DNA from 3 places in the Streptomyces sp. NPDC111516 genome. Region 2 is predicted to be linked to each of the others. Evidence: riboswitches for the same ligand, from Rfam matches in the RefSeq annotation. Region 2 holds a riboswitch; each other region holds the start of a gene.

Evidence for each region. A riboswitch is a leader RNA that binds a small molecule or an ion and turns the genes downstream of it on or off. The one in region 2 is predicted to bind cyclic di-AMP.
Region 1: another riboswitch for cyclic di-AMP. It lies ahead of ACZ7L9_RS11600 (C40 family peptidase); the one in region 2 lies ahead of ACZ7L9_RS23720 (M23 family metallopeptidase).
Region 3: another riboswitch for cyclic di-AMP. It lies ahead of ACZ7L9_RS10180 (M23 family metallopeptidase); the one in region 2 lies ahead of ACZ7L9_RS23720 (M23 family metallopeptidase).

Annotation. Positions count from the first base shown of each region.
Region 1 covers NZ_JBVKBV010000004.1:279,967-285,151, forward strand. Annotated here, with positions in the region: gene ACZ7L9_RS11595 (hypothetical protein) at 1-88, shown strand, start outside; gene ACZ7L9_RS11600 (C40 family peptidase) at 197-1,372, opposite strand; cyclic di-AMP (ydaO/yuaA leader) riboswitch at 1,371-1,535, opposite strand; gene pcrA (DNA helicase PcrA) at 1,816-4,260, shown strand; gene ACZ7L9_RS11610 (M23 family metallopeptidase) at 4,342-5,185, opposite strand, start outside.
Region 2 covers NZ_JBVKBV010000013.1:106,051-111,235, reverse strand. Annotated here, with positions in the region: gene ACZ7L9_RS23735 (bifunctional acetate--CoA ligase family protein/GNAT family N-acetyltransferase) at 1-121, opposite strand, end outside; gene ACZ7L9_RS23730 (HPr family phosphocarrier protein) at 294-575, shown strand; partial or broken gene ACZ7L9_RS23725 (GntR family transcriptional regulator) at 734-1,199, opposite strand; gene ACZ7L9_RS23720 (M23 family metallopeptidase) at 1,458-2,261, opposite strand; cyclic di-AMP (ydaO/yuaA leader) riboswitch at 2,275-2,441, opposite strand; gene ACZ7L9_RS23715 (M16 family metallopeptidase) at 2,715-4,097, opposite strand; gene ACZ7L9_RS23710 (M16 family metallopeptidase) at 4,124-5,185, opposite strand, start outside.
Region 3 covers NZ_JBVKBV010000003.1:482,550-487,734, forward strand. Annotated here, with positions in the region: gene ACZ7L9_RS10165 (SPFH domain-containing protein) at 1-736, shown strand, start outside; tRNA gene ACZ7L9_RS10170 (tRNA-Met) at 862-935, shown strand; gene ACZ7L9_RS10175 (PP2C family protein-serine/threonine phosphatase) at 1,151-2,311, shown strand; cyclic di-AMP (ydaO/yuaA leader) riboswitch at 2,592-2,744, shown strand; gene ACZ7L9_RS10180 (M23 family metallopeptidase) at 2,756-4,006, shown strand; gene ACZ7L9_RS10185 (aldo/keto reductase) at 4,197-5,141, shown strand.

The DNA of each region.
Region 1 (5,185 bases), on a different contig from region 2:
GGACGAGGAGAAGGTCGACAAGGGTGCCTTCTCGGCCGTGGGCGGGCTGACGCTCGCCAACATCTTCATCGCCACGCTCTGGACCTGAGAAACCGAGACCTGGGGCCGCTGTCCTGAGAGCCGGGGCCTGAGCCGGACCCGGGTCCTGCGTCGGCCGGGGCGCGGCCCGCGCCCCGGCCGACGGCCACGCGAACCGCTACGCCGGCCGCACGCTGCCGTAGATCGGCATGTAGTAGATCGACTCCTCGCGCACATTCGCTCCCGGCTTCGGCGCGTGGATCATCATCCCGTCGCCCTTGTAGATGCCGACGTGGCTGATGTCGTCGTAGAAGAAGACGAGGTCGCCCGGGCGCAGGTCCGCCGTCGCGACCCGGGTGCCTGTTTTCACCTGGTCCCACGTGGTGCGCGGGATGCCGACGCCCGCGGCCTTCCACGCCGCCTGGGTGAGCCCGGAGCAGTCGTACGAGGACGGGCCCGTCGCGCCCCAGACGTACGGCTTGCCGATCTGGGCCCGGGCGAAGGCGAGGACCTTCTCCGCCTTGGTGGTGGCGCTGCTGTCCGAGCCGGTGCCCGTGCCGGTGCCCGTGCCGGTGCCCGTGCTCGTACCGCTGCCGGAATTTGCTTCCTTCGCGGCCTCTGCGGCCTTACGGTCCGCCTCCGCCTTGGCGGCGGCCTGCTGCTTGGCCAGTTCCTCCGCCTTGCGCCGGGCCTCCGCCTCCTTCTTCCGCTCCAGCGCCGCGAGCCGCGCCTTCTCCTCGACGGTCAGTTTCGACAGCAACGCGCGTGCCTCGCCCAGCTTCTTCTGGACGTCCTGCTTGCTGGTGCGCAGCGTGGTCTGCGTCGTGGTCAGCGTCTCCAGGCTCTGTACCGCTTCGGCCCGCTTCTTCGCCGCCTTGGTCTGCTGCGTACGGAAGTCCGTGATCGCCTTCTGCTGCCGGCTGGTCATCCGGTCCATCAGCTGGTTCTGGTCGAAGTACGACTGCGGGTCGTCGGCCAGGAAGAAGGTGGCGCTCGGCGCGATGGTGCCGCTGCGGTACTGCGCGGCCGCGTACGTGCCGAGCGTCCTGCGGGCGTCGTTGAGCTGGTCGGCGCGCTGGGCGACATCATTCAGCAGGGCGTCGACCTTGGTGCGCTGGGTGGCGGCGGCTTCCTTCGCCTGGTTGTACTGCTGGGTCGCGGTGCCCGCCTGCCGGTAGAGGTCGTCGACCTTCTTCTGGACGTCCTCGATGCTGGGTTTCGGGGCGGGGGCGGCCATCGCGCTCTGCGTGGAGAGCAGGGTCACGGACGCCAGTGCCGCCGTCGTGAGCCCGACGGCCGGTGTGGTGGTGCGCACCCGGGTGCGCGGTTTGCGATGCGACGCCAAGGCCGGCATCTCCTTCCGTGGACCGCCTACCGGGTTAGCTGTCGGGTTCGGGCGGAACGGAAGGCTGCCCTACGGTCCGCGTGGGGGCAAGGACCGATTCACCCCGGTGCTGCGTGTGGGTCCCCGGTTCCGGACTCCCGCGAGGGCAGCCCGGATTCGGCGTGGGCGCCCGCTCGGCGTGGTTCGCCTCAGGGGGTACGGGCCGCCCGGACGAGCACGCTAGCCAACCCATGGTGCGGCTGTGAAGGTTGATGTTCGATATGCCCGATACATTTTCGTGACCTCGGCGAAGTGGGGCGGCAAGGGCGGCCGGGGGCCCGGAATTCCTCACCCGGAGTGGGTGCCCGCTCTCTTTGCGTGCCCGGTAGCGGGGCGGGGTCGGTCATGCGGCCCGGGTCCGGTTCGGCATGCGGCCGTCGTGTGTCGGTGCGGCGGCCTAGACTCGACAAGCGATGAGCAGCCTCTTTGACGACAGCTTCCTGGCCGGCCTCCAGCACTCGGAGGAAGAGCCCCCGCCGCCCCCCGAGGACCCCGCACCCGAAGCGGTGCCGGAGGACCTCTTCGCGGGCGTATTCGACGGGCCCCCGCCGCCCAGGGAGGAGTACTACCGCGACGGCGCGCACCGCCCCGTCATCGACCCGGCGGCGCTCCTCGACGGGCTGAACACCGAGCAGCGCGCCGCCGTGGTCCACGCGGGCTCCCCGCTGCTCATCGTGGCCGGGGCGGGCTCCGGCAAGACGCGGGTGCTGACCCACCGGATCGCCCACCTCCTTGCCGAGCGCGGGGTGCACCCCGGCCAGATCCTGGCGATCACCTTCACCAACAAGGCCGCGGGCGAGATGAAGGAGCGCGTCGAGCAGCTCGTCGGACCACGCGCCAACGCCATGTGGGTCATGACCTTCCACAGCGCGTGCGTACGCATCCTGCGCCGCGAGTCGAAGAAGCTCGGCTTCACGTCATCGTTCTCGATCTACGACGCCGCCGACTCCAAGCGGCTGATGGCCCTGGTCTGCCGCGATCTGGACCTCGACCCGAAGCGCTTCCCGCCGAAGTCGTTCACGGCGAAGGTCTCCAACCTGAAGAACGAGCTGATCGACGAGGAGACCTTCGCCGGCCAGGCCGCGGACGGTTTCGAGAAGACCCTCGCCCAGGCCTACGCGATGTACCAGTCCCGGCTGCGCGAGGCCAACGCGCTGGACTTCGACGACATCATCATGACGACGGTCCACCTGCTCCAGGCGTTCCCCGACGTCGCGGAGCACTACCGCCGCCGGTTCCGGCACGTCCTCGTCGACGAGTACCAGGACACCAACCACGCCCAGTACACCCTCGTACGCGAACTGGTCGGCCCGGTCGGCGAGGGCGACGCCCCCGCCGAGCTGTGCGTCGTCGGTGACGCGGACCAGTCGATCTACGCCTTCCGCGGCGCGACCATCCGCAACATCCTCCAGTTCGAGGAGGACTACCCGGACGCGACCACGATCCTGCTGGAGCAGAACTACCGCTCCACGCAGACGATCCTGTCCGCCGCCAACGCGGTCATCGAGCGCAACGAGAGCCGCCGCCCCAAGAACCTCTGGACGAACGCCGGCACCGGCGCCCGGATCACCGGCTATGTCGCCGACACCGAGCACGACGAGGCGCAGTTCGTCGCCGACGAGATCGACCGGCTGACCGACGCGGGCGACGCCAAGGCAGGCGACGTCGCGGTCTTCTACCGTACGAACGCGCAGTCCCGGGTCTTCGAAGAGATCTTCATCCGCGTCGGACTGCCCTACAAGGTCGTCGGCGGCGTGCGCTTCTACGAACGCAAGGAGGTCCGGGACGTCCTGGCCTACCTCCGGGTCCTCGCCAACCCCGAGGACACCGTCCCGCTGCGCCGCATCCTCAATGTGCCCAAACGCGGCATCGGCGACCGCGCCGAAGCCATGATCGACGCGCTGTCGATGCGCGAGAAGATCACCTTCCCGCAGGCGCTGCGCCGGGTCGACGAGGCGTACGGCATGGCGGCCCGGTCGGCCAATGCCGTCAAGCGGTTCAACACGCTGATGGAGGAGCTGCGCACGATCGTCGAGTCCGGCGCGGGCCCGGCGGTGGTCCTGGAAGCCGTCCTGGAGCGGACCGGCTATCTCGCCGAGCTCCAGGCGTCCACCGACCCGCAGGACGAGACCCGTATCGAGAACCTTCAGGAACTCGCCGCCGTCGCCCTCGAATTCGAGCAGGAGCGGGGAGAGGCCGGCGAGGAAGGCGCGGGCACCCTCGCCGAGTTCCTGGAGCGGGTCGCGCTCGTCGCCGACTCCGACCAGATCCCCGACGAGGACGAGGACGGCTCCGGCGTCATCACGCTGATGACGCTGCACACCGCGAAGGGCCTCGAATTCCCGGTGGTCTTCCTGACCGGCATGGAGGACGGCGTCTTCCCGCACATGCGGGCGCTCGGCCAGGTCAAGGAGCTGGAGGAGGAGCGGCGGCTCGCATACGTAGGCATCACCCGGGCCCGCGAGCGGCTCTATCTGACCCGGGCGGCGATGCGCAGCGCGTGGGGTCAGCCCTCGTACAACCCGCCGTCGCGGTTCCTGGAGGAGATCCCGGACCAGCACCTGGAGTGGAAGCGGACCGGGCCGATGGCGGCCCCGGCCGGACCGACGTCGGGGATCACCTCGTCGTTGTCGTCGTCCCGTTCGCGCTCCGGCCCCTCGGGCTTCGCGACCCGGCGGACCTCGGACAAGCCGACGATCACGCTGGCCGTCGGGGACCGCGTCACGCACGACCAGTTCGGGCTCGGCACGGTGACCGCCGTCGAGGGGATCGGCGACCAGGCGAAGGCGACGGTCGACTTCGGGGACGAACGGCCGAAGAAGCTGCTGCTGCGGTACGCGCCGGTCGAGAAGCTTTAGCGCTCCTCTTGGGTCGGGCGGAGGGGCGTACGGGCAGGCGGCCGGGGCTGTTGCTCCGGCCGCCGTCGGGTGCGGGGTGGCTCAGGTCGGGTTGACGCCGTGGTAGCGGAGCCAGGGGAGCGGGTTTATCGCCGCACCGCCACCGGGCCGTACCTCGAAGTGCAGGTGCGGGCCGGTCGAGTTCCCGGAGTTGCCGGAGTACGCGATGACGTCACCGGCCTTGACGGGGCCCGAGCGGATCCTGGTGCTGCTGAGATGGCAGTACCAGGTCTCGGTCCCGTCCGCCATGGTGACGATGGCCATGTTCCCGTAGGCGCTGTTCCACTGGGTGCGTACGGTGCCGTCGGTCGCGGCCATCACGGGCGTGCCGTACGAGACGGGGAAGTCGATGCCCGTGTGCACGGACATCCAGTTGACGCCCGCCTGGCCGAAGTACGCGCTGAGGCCGTGCTGCGCGACGGGCATCACGTACTTCGGGCGCAACGCCTCCCTGCGCGCGGCCTCTTCCTCGCGCTTCTTCTTCTCGGCGGCCTGCCGTTCGCGCAGATCGATGCGTTCCTGGGTACGGCTGACGCGGTCGCCGAAGTTCTGGGCGTCGGCCCTGAGGTTGGCGAGCTGGGTGTCCAGCTTGTTGTTGGCGGCGAGCGGCTTGACGGAGCCGGGGTCGGCGGCCGCCATCGTGGTCGTCTTGTCGTCCTTCTTGTCCTCGCCACCCAGTCCGCCGACGGAGGCCGCGGCGATACCGGCCACGCTCATCACACAGGCGGAGGGAACGGCGACGGTAAGGAGCGCGGAACGCTTCGCGGGAGAACGCCGCCGGCTGCGACCGCCGGTGCCGCGGGTGGCGGGGCGGCTGCGGGGGCGGTGGGCATCGAGGGGAGCGTCGGCCGTGTCGCGGTTCGCGGCGGCGGTCTTGTCGTCGCAG
Region 2 (5,185 bases):
GTTCGGCGTCGTCCGTGGTGATGGGCCGGATCCGCGCGGTTCCGCCGTCGCGGAGGACCACGTCCGCTTCCCAGTGGTCGGGGTACGCGTGATGCGGACTCTGCTGCGACGAGGGCTGCATGCGCAAAGACTACGGCTCCGCCAGCGGTCGCGTAGGTCCTGGGGCCGGGGCAGGCTGAGGGGGCCGAGCCGCGGTACAGCACGGACTGCGGGCCTGCCGCGGGCCGGTCGGAGCCGCGCGCACTGCGTGAGAGACTGGTCTAGACAACCATTGATTCCTGAAGGGCAGAACCATGGCTGAGCGCCGCGTCAACGTCGGATGGGCCGAGGGCCTGCACGCCCGCCCTGCTTCCATATTCGTCCGTGCCGCCACGGCCTCCGGCGTCCCCGTGACGATCGCCAAGGCCGACGGCAATCCGGTGAACGCCGCCTCGATGCTCGCGGTGCTCGGTCTCGGCGCGCACGGCGGCGAGGAGATCGTGCTCGCATCCGAGGCCGACGATTCGGAAGCCGCCCTGGACCGCCTGGCGAAGCTGGTCGCCGAGGGGCTCGATGAGCTGCCGGAGACCGTCTGACCCATTTTCTACGAAAGAGCCGCGGCGCCCTTGACCGGGTCCGCGGCTCTTTCGCTTTCCCGGGCGAAACTCAGTGAGAAACGAAGAGCGAAGATATTTCGAACAGCCCGAAGAAGGCCCAACGGAATGACAACTCTTTGCATACGGCGTAATCGCTGATGCCGGATGCCCGTGGCGTTTACGGAATATTGCGAAGCTCTCACCCGGCCGGTGCGCGGAGCCGCGGGCGGGCCGTCCGGCCGGTCGATGCGGCGCAGCCGGTGCGCGGCCGCGGCCCCTTCGGCGTGCCGGGCGGTCGGCGCCCCGGCCCGTTCCGCGCCACCGCGCGCCGCCGCGTCCACGGCGGCTCCGTGCTCGGCCCGGGAATCCGCCGGGTGGGCCGACTGCTCGGCCGCGTACATCCAGGCTCCACCTGGCCCGCTCCTGACCGAGCCTGACCAGACCGCACAGCACCTTGAGGCGCGCCTCGGTGCGGCGCTGCACGGCGCGCGCGGCGGCCAGCGGCTCCAGCAGCGTCCGGACCTCCAGGAGGTCGGCGGCCTCCTGCTGAGTGGACTCGGCGACGCAGGCGCCCGCGTGCCGCCGGTGGATTGCCGTGCATACCGAATGGGCGGGAATGCGCATGTCCGAACCGCCGCCTCGATCCCCGCGGAACGCGGCCGACCGACGCATGTTCTGCGAGTCTATTGCAATGCGGCCGCATTTCCGATGCGGGGTGGAAATTCATGAATATCTTTTGGCCACGGGGCGACTCGGCATCTTTTGGCCACGGGGCGACTCGGCGCTCGGGTACCACGACGGACGCGGAGACCCGGCACGGCGAAGGCCCCGGGGTGTGCCGGGGCCTTCGAAGAGGTGCTGCGGAGGGACGGGCGGCGTCGGTCAGACGCTGACGCCGTGGGCGCGCAGGTATGCGACAGGGTCCATGTCGGAGCCGTACGACGGCGTCGTCCGGGCCTCGAAGTGGAGGTGCGGGCCCGTGGAGTTGCCGGTCGAGCCGGAGAGGCCGATCTGCTGGCCCGCGCCGACGCCCTGGCCGACGGTGACGCCGATCGAGGAGAGATGGCCGTACTGCGTGTACGTGCCGTCCGTCATCCGGAGCACGATGTTGTTGCCGTACGCGCCGCCCCAGCCGGCCTCGACGACCGTACCGGCACCGACGGCGACGACGGAGCTTCCGGACGCGGCGTGGAAGTCGATGCCCGAGTGCCTGCCGGACGACCAGAGCGAGCCGCTGGACTTGTAGCCGGTGGTGACGTACGAACCGGCGACCGGGAGCTGGAAGGCGCCCAGACGGGTGCGCTCGGCGGACCGGGCGGCACGCGCCTTCTCCGCGCGCGCCTCGGCCGCGCGCTTCGCGTCGGCCTCCGCCTTCTTCTTGGCTTCGGCCCGCTTCTTGGCCTCGATCTTCCGCTGGGCCTCCACCTTCGCCGCGGCATCGGCCTGGTGCTGCTGTGCGGCGGCCTGGGCCTCTATCTGGTCGGCGAGGGCACTGTCGATGGCGATGACCTGGTTCAGACCGGTCTCGCTGACGGAGGTGACCCCGGTGTCCGCGGCGAGGGCCGGAGAGGCCACCCCACCGACGACGCCGGTGGTGGCCAGCGCCGCGACGCCGGCCATCTTCGCGCTCCTGTGCGTCAGTCGGCTCGGGGCACGATGCTTCCCGGTGGCACGGGTGAACGCCATGAAGTGGCTGATCCTTTCCTTCCTTCTCGCCTACCGGGTTAGCTGACGGGTTCGGAGCAGGAAGGTCTCCTACGGATGCCCCGACCTCGGCGAGGCTCAGGCATCCGATTCACCCCAGGGACTTCACGGGTCCCCGGCTCCCCAGGCTCGCGCCTGACGGGGACTCGGCGATGACTGTCCGGTACGTCGCGGATGCGGCATACGAGTGACGGACAGCCCGGCCGACGCTAAGCGGGGTCACTTTCATTCACCAAACGGACAGGCCGTTTTGTAGCGCATCCCACAGGGCAGACAGGCAACCTCTCCACCAGAACGGACAAAAAGGAGGACCCCGGCGAGATCTCACTCACAGGGGTCTTCCTCGTGTCCCGGGATGTGGACAAGCGAGCTGCCGCGGGCGACGGGCCGACCGGCCTGTTCGGCCGCCTCCCGCGTCCGCGACAGGTACGCCCGTCAGCCGGTGACCACCGACACCTCTCCGATGTCCAGGGCCCGGACCGGCTCCTCGATCTGCGCCGCGTCACCGACGAGGACCGTGACCAGCCGGTCGCCCGGGAAGGCATTGACCACCGCCGCGGTCGCCTCGACCGTGCCGGTCTCCGCGAGCCGGGCATACAGGTGTGCCTGGTAGTCGTCCGGGAGGTGCTGCTCGACCTGGTCGGCGAGGGTGCCGGCGACGGAGGCCGCCGTCTCGAACTTCAGCGGTGCGACACCGACGAGGTTCTGCACGGCCGTCTCGCGCTCCTCGTCGGTCAGCCCCTCGGAGGCCAGGGTCCGCAGGACCGTCCACAGGTCCTTCAGCGCCGGTCCGGTGGACTCCGTGTCGACGGATCCGCTGATGGCGAGCATCGCGGCACCGGTCGCCCCCGTGGCGGAATCCGGGGCCGACGACCGCAGGACCTGGGCGAAGGCCCGCACGCCGTAGGTGTAGCCCTTCTCCTCGCGCAGCACTCGGTCCAGCCGGGACGTGAGCGTGCCGCCGAGGCAGTACGTGCCGAGCACCTGGGCCGGCCATACGCTGTCGTGCCGGTCGGGGCCGATCCGGCCGATCAGGAGCTGCGTCTGCACGGCGCCCGGACGGTCGACGATCACCACCCGGCCACTGTCGTCGGCGGTGATCGGCGGGGCGGGACGGGGCTCGGCGGTGTCGCCCGACCAGTCGCCGAGGGTGTCGGCGAGCAGGGCGTCCAGGTCGATGCCGGTGAGGTCACCGACGACCACGACGGTTGCCGCGGACGGCCTGACATGGGCGTCGAAGAAGGCACGCACGGCCGACGAGTCGATCCGCTCCACCGTCTCCTCGGTGCCCTGGCGGGGGCGCGACATACGCGCCGTGGCCGGAAAGAGCTCCTTGGAGAGCTGCTTGGCGGCGCGCCGGGCCGGGTTGGCCTGCTCGTGCGGGATCTCGTCGAGCCGGTTGCGTACCAGCCGCTCGACCTCGCTGTCGGCGAAGGCGGGCGCCCGCAGCGCCTCGGCGACCAGCGCGAGCGCCTTGGCCAGCCGGGAGGCCGGGACCTCCAGGGAGACCCGGATGCCGGGGTGGTCGGCATGCGCGTCGAGGGTGGCGCCGCAGCGCTCCAGCTCGGCGGCGAACTCCTCGGCGGTGTGCTTGTCGGTGCCCTCGGAGAGCGCCCTCGCCATGATCGTGGCCACGCCGTCGAGGCCCTCGGGCTCGGCGTCCAGCGGGGCGTCGAGGACCATCTCGACCGCCACGACCTGCTGGCCGGGGCGGTGGCAGCGCAGCACCGTGAGTCCGTTGGGCAGGGCGCCGCGCTCCGGTGCGGGGAAGGCCCACGGGCGGGCGACGCCGGGGGCCGGCTGCGGGTGGAACTGCATCGAAACTCCAGTCGCGGCAGCGTCGGTCACTTGTCCGCTCCTTCGTGCGCGTCGGTGTCGTCGGCTTCGGTCTCATCGGTGTCCGCTGATTCCGCGGACTCGGCCGATTCGACCGGTTCGTAGACCAGCACCGCCCGGTTGTCGGGGCGCAGCTGGGCCTTGGCGACCGCCTGGACCTCTTCAGCGGTGACATCGAGCACCCGCTGTACGGCGGTCAGGGCGAGCTGCGGGTCGTCGAACAGCACGGTGAACCGGCAGAGTTCGTCGGCGCGGCCCGCTACCGTACCGAGCCGGTCCAGCCACTCGCGCTCCAACTGGGCCTGCGCGCGCTCCATTTCCTCGGGCGTGGGGCCCTCGGCGGCGAACCGGGCGAGCTCCTCGTCGACCGCGGCCTCGATCTGCGGCACCTCGACGCCGCCGGACGTCTTGACGTCCAACCAGCCGAGGGAGGGCGCACCGGCCAGCCGCAGCAGCCCGAACCCGGCCGCCACGGCCGTACGGTCACGGCGGACCAGACGGTTGTGCAGCCGCGACGACTCGCCGCCGCCGAGCACGGTGAGCGCGAGGTCTGCCGCGTCGCACTCGCGGGTGCCGTCGTGCGGCAGCCGGTAGGCGGCCATCAGTGCCCGCGCCGGGACCTCCTCGTGCACCTCTTCACGCAGCTGCTCGCCGATGGTCTCGGGGAGCGTGCCGTCCCGGGGCGGCTGCTTGCCGTCGTGGGACGGGATGGAGCCGAAGTATTTCTCGATCCAGGCGAGCGTCTGCTCGGGGTCGATGTCACCGACGACCGAGAGCACCGCGTTGTTGGGCGCGTAATACGTACGGAAGAAGGTGCGCGCGTCTTCCAGGGTCGCGGCGTCCAGGTCCGCCATCGAGCCGATCGGCGTGTGGTGGTACGGGTGGCCCTCGGGGTAGGCCAGGGCCGTCAGCTTTTCGAACGCCGTGCCGTAGGGGACGTTGTCGTAGCGCTGGCGGCGCTCGTTCTTGACGACGTCGCGCTGGTTCTCCATGGACTCCTCGTCGAGCGCGGCGAGCAGCGAGCCCATCCGGTCCGCCTCGAGCCAGAGGGCCAGCTCCAGCTGGTGTGT
Region 3 (5,185 bases), on a different contig from region 2:
GGAGATCGAGGACGCCACCGGCTACATCAACAACCTCGCCGCCCCGCATGCCGCCGCGGTCGCCAGCCAGGCCCGGATCGCCGAGGCCAAGGCCGACCAGGAGGCCAGCCAGCGTGAACAGCAGGCCGCCGCGCTCAAGGCGGAGTACGAACGTGACACCGCGATCAAGCGGGCCGGCTTCCGCGCCGAGACCGAGCAGTACAACGCCCGTGCCGCGCAGGCCGGACCGCTCGCCCAGGCCAGGGCTTCACACGAGGTCATCGAGGAGCAGACCGCGCTGGCCGAGCGGCAGGCCGCGCTCGCCGCGCAACGGCTCGAAGGGGAGGTACGGCGCCCGGCGGACGCCGAGGCCTACCGGCAGCGCACCCTCGCGGAGGCGGCCCGGGACCGGGTGAGGTTCGAGGCCGACGGCAACGCGTACGCCGAGCGGACCATCGCCCAGGCGCAGGCGGACGCCAACAGCGCGCGCGCCGCTTCGCTGCGCGACGGCAACCAGGAGCTCATCGCGGCCAACCGCATCATCGAGAACCTGCCCGCCCTGGCCGACGCGGCCGCCCGAGGCATGTCGGGGGCGGACCTGACCGTTCTGAACGGCACCGACGGCGTCAACGAGATGGCGGCGGGCGTGGTCGGTCAGGGGCTGGCGATTCTCCGCTCCCTGCAGCGCGGTGCGAATCCCATGAAGCCCCCGGCGGTCAACGGGAAGAACGCTCCCCGTATCACCGAGACGAATTGAGGCGGCGAGGCGGCGGGGGCGCATGGCCGGAGTACCGAGCGAGCGCAAAGCGGTCGGTGATTCGCTCAGTGATTCGCTCAGTGGTCATGAGCCCGCCGCGGATGCCGTACAGTTGTGTTCACCGACGCGGGGTGGAGCAGCTCGGTAGCTCGCTGGGCTCATAACCCAGAGGTCGCAGGTTCAAATCCTGTCCCCGCTACTGAAGACCCGGGCCCGGCACGCATGCAGCGTGCCGGGCCCGGGTCGTTCCAGCTGTGGGCCCCCGAGGGAGCAGGTCGGGCCGGTGTGTGAGCTACGCCACGTACATACCCCCATTGGCCGACGAGGAGTCGCCGCGCGACTCCGCTCCGGCGAGCCTGGGGGTGGGGCGCGGTACCGTCCGCAGCCGCGCGCGTACCGGGCAGGAGACCACAGGTGTGGAAGCGGCTGAAGGGGCGCGGCAGACATGCCGGGGACGGCACGCGTACCCGGCGGTTCGTCCGCGCGCTGCCCGCCCTGATGATCCTCGGCGGGCTGGCGTTCGATTTGTTCACCCCGCCGACGTTCACCGCCATTCCGCTGTTCGTGGCGGCGCCGCTGATCGCCGCGCCGTTCTTCTCGCTGTACAGGACCGTCTGCACCGCCATCGCCTCGATGCTGGCCGTGGTCGCGCTGCGGCTGTACAGCCACACGCTGCCGGACATCGTGCCGCTGATCGAGCTGCTCACCCTGGCCACCGTCTCGGTCCTCGCGGTCGTGATCAACGGCGTCGTGCGGCGCAGCAATGAGCAGCTGGCGTCCGCGCGGGTCATCGCGGAGACCGCCATGCGGGCGGTGCTGCCGAAGCCGTCCGACCGGATCGGCGGGCTGCATGTGGCGGCGCGGTACGAGGCGGCGCAGGCCGAGGAGTTCGTCGGCGGTGACCTGTTCGCCGTGACGGATTCCCCGTACGGGGTGCGGTTGGTGGTCGGGGACGTACGGGGGAAGGGGCTCGACGCCGTGGAGTCGGTGGCGGTGATCATCGGGGCGTTCCGGGAGGCAGCCGAGCAGGAGCGTTCGCTGGAGGGCGTGGCGCATCGGCTGGAGCGGGCGCTGGCGCGGGAGGGGACGCGGCGGGGCGGGCTCGACGCGGTCGAGGGCTTCGTCACCGCCGTGCTGGCCGAGATCCCGGCCGGGCTGCCCCGGGTGCGGATCGTCAACCGCGGCCACCCCGAGCCGATCCTGCTGCATCCGGACGGGGCGCTGGAGGTGCTGGGGCCCACGGTGCCTGCGCTGCCGCTCGGGATGGACCTGGGGGCGTGGCCCGACCGGTCGGACGAGTGGGATCTGCCGGCGGGGACGACCCTGCTCCTGTACACGGACGGCCTCTCCGAGGCGCGGAACGCCGACGGGGTCTTCTACGACCCGGCGGCCCGGCTGCGGGGGCGGATCTTCCCGGGGCCCGAGGAGCTGCTGTCCGCGCTGACCGATGACGTGCGGCTGTACACGGAGGGTGAGACGACCGACGACATGGCGCTGCTCGCGGTCCTACGTCCCGGGGAGGGGCAGCCGGGCCGGCGCAGGACTGTGAAGATCGTGGGTCTGAAAGGGGCGTGACGGATGAGGCGGGGGCTTCGTGCGAGCCGGGCGCGGACTTGAGCGAGGGATGCCACCGTACGTAACCGAAGCGCGCCGCTCCGCATAACATTTGACGCAACGTCAGAAACCGGGTGGTGGCTGAAGGTCGATCAACTCGTCCCATTCCACCCGGTTGTGCACCGTAAAGTCCAGGCCAAAGACGTGAACGATCACTGGGAACAGCTTGGAATCAGGCCCCGGTGTCTATTAACGTTCGATAACGCAGCGCGGTCGTCCCAGCCGCCGTCAGTGGCGGCACCGTGCGCGAGCGCCGAATTCCGCAAGGGAACCGGGGAACCACCTACATGGGGTGAATCGGACACCTGTGTCTCGTGAGAGGCGAAGGGGCCCGTAGGAGACCTTCCTGCTCCGAACCCGTCAGCTAACCCGGTAGGCGAGAAGGAAGGAAAGGAGTGCGCCCCCGTGGCGTCCAACAAGCCTGCCCCCGAGGCCCCCTCTCGGTTCAACCCCGACTTCGGTTCCGGTTACGGCGCTGACTTCGGATCCGGTTCCAATTCCGGCTTCGCTTCCGACTCCGGCTTCAACGCCGACTTCGGTTCCGGCTCCGACTACGGGACCGGTGGGACGGGAACGGCGTACGGCACCGAGCCGGGCGGCGACTTCGCCGGTGACTTCGGTGGCGAATTCCGCGCCGACGGCAACGGTGAGCCCGAACGCGGCTGGGACGAGTGGAACCCCACCGAGGAGTCCGTCCGCCCCGTACGCGGCAAGCACCGCGTCGCCAAGCAGCGCAACGGCCTTGCCCGTAGCTCCACGGTGCTCGGGGTCGGCGTCATCGCGGCGGTCGGCGCGGGCGGCATGGCCTCCGCGCAGAGCAAGCCGCCGGTGTCCATCTCCCTTCCCGATTCCATCGCGAACAACCTTCCCGACGCCAAGTCCCTTCCGGGCGTGGGTTCTCTGTTCTCCGGAGAGTCCGAAGCCGACAAGGCCGCTGTCGCCGCCGCTGCCGCACCGCTCACCACCGCCGGCCTCACCACCGCCGAGGCCGAGCAGGGCACCGCGGACGCGGGCGAGGCGCTCCGCGCGCGCATCCTCCAGCAGGCGGAGCAGCAGCAGGACGCCGCCGCCGCCGAGGCCAAGGCCGCCCAGGAGAAGGAGGCCGCGGAGAAGGCCGCTGCCGAGGCCAAGAAGCAGCAGGACGCGGCCAAGAAGCAGCAGGAAGCGGCCGAGGCCAAGGCCGCCGCCGAAAAGAAGAAGGCGGAGGAAGAGGCCAAGAAGAAGGCCGAGGCCCTGCGGCTCGCCAAGCTCGCCGCCAGCTACGCCATCCCGACCTCCTCGTACACGATCACCTCGACCTTCGGCCAAGCCGGCACGATGTGGTCCTCCGGCTACCACACCGGCCTCGACTTCGCGGCGCCGACGGGTACGCCGATCAAGGCCATACACGGCGGCACCATCAAGTCGGCCGGCTGGTCCGGTTCGTACGGCTACCGCACGGTGCTGGAGCTCGACGACGGTACGGAGCTGTGGTTCTGCCACCAGTCCTCGATCGGCGTGAGCGTCGGGCAGAAGGTCACCACAGGTGAGACCATCGGCCGGGTCGGCGCGACCGGCAACGTGACGGGCCCGCACCTCCACCTGGAGGTCCACACCCCCTCCGGTACGGGCATCGACCCGATGGCCTGGCTGCACGGCAAGGGCCTCAACCCCTGATCCGCAGACCGCCCTCCCGGTTCTCCAGGCCCGGGTGATCCGAGCGGTCCGCGTGATCCGGCGATCCCCGCGATCCGAGCCGGTTCGCCGGCCAGAACCCAGAACTCCGACAGCCCTGACGCTCACCCCCCGACGTCAGGGCTGCCGGTCTGTCGGAATAGCGGGCGTGCTGGAATCCGTTGATCCATTTATGACTTCTCTTCGTAAGCTGGGCCCTTCCGACCTCCAGGTCTTCCCGCTCGCCCTCGGCGGCAACGTCTTCGGCTGGACCGCCGACGAGGAGCATTCGTTCGCCGTGCTGGACGCCTACGCTGCGGCGGGCGGCAACTTCATCGACACCGCCGACGCCTACTCCGCCTGGATCCCGGGCAACGAGGGCGGCGAGTCGGAGACCGTCATCGGAAAGTGGCTCGCGGCCCGCTCCAACCGCTCCGACATGGTCGTCGCCACCAAGGTCGGCGCCCACCCCTCGTACAAGGGGCTCTCCGCCACGAACATCAAGGCCGCGGCCGAGGAGTCGCTGCGCCGGCTCGGCACCGACCACATCGATCTGTACTACACGCACTTCGATGACGAGACCGTCCCGGTCGAGGAGATCATCACTGCCCTCGACGAACTCGTGAAGGAGGGCAAGGTCCGGGAGATCGCCGCCTCCAACATCGGCCCCGAGCGGCTCCAGGCGTCCCTGGACTTCTCGGAGCGCGAGGGGCTGGCCCGGTACGTCGCCCTTCAGCCGCACTACAACCTGGTCTCGCGGGACACGTACGAGGGCGAGCTCCAGGACACGGCCGCCCGGGCCGGGCTCGCCGCCGTCCCGTACTTCGCTCTGGCCTCCGGCTTCCTCACCGGCAAGTACCGTCCGGGGGCTTCGGTGGAGAGCGCCCGCGCCGAGAAGGCCGGCGGGTACCTGGAGTCGGAGCGGGGGCAGAAGGTCCTGGACGCACTCGACAAGGTCGCCAAGGAGCACGACGCCGAGGTCGCGACCGTCGCACTGGCCTGGCTCGCGTCCCGACCGACGGTCGCCGCGCCGATCGCCTCGGCCCGTACGGTCGAGCAGCTGCCCGCGCTGGTGGCCGTCGCCGACCTCCGGCTGACCGAGCAGGAACTGGCGGAACTCACCGAGGCATCCGCCTGATCCAAGGACGCGGTGCGCCGGAGCCCTGACTGCTGAACCAGCCC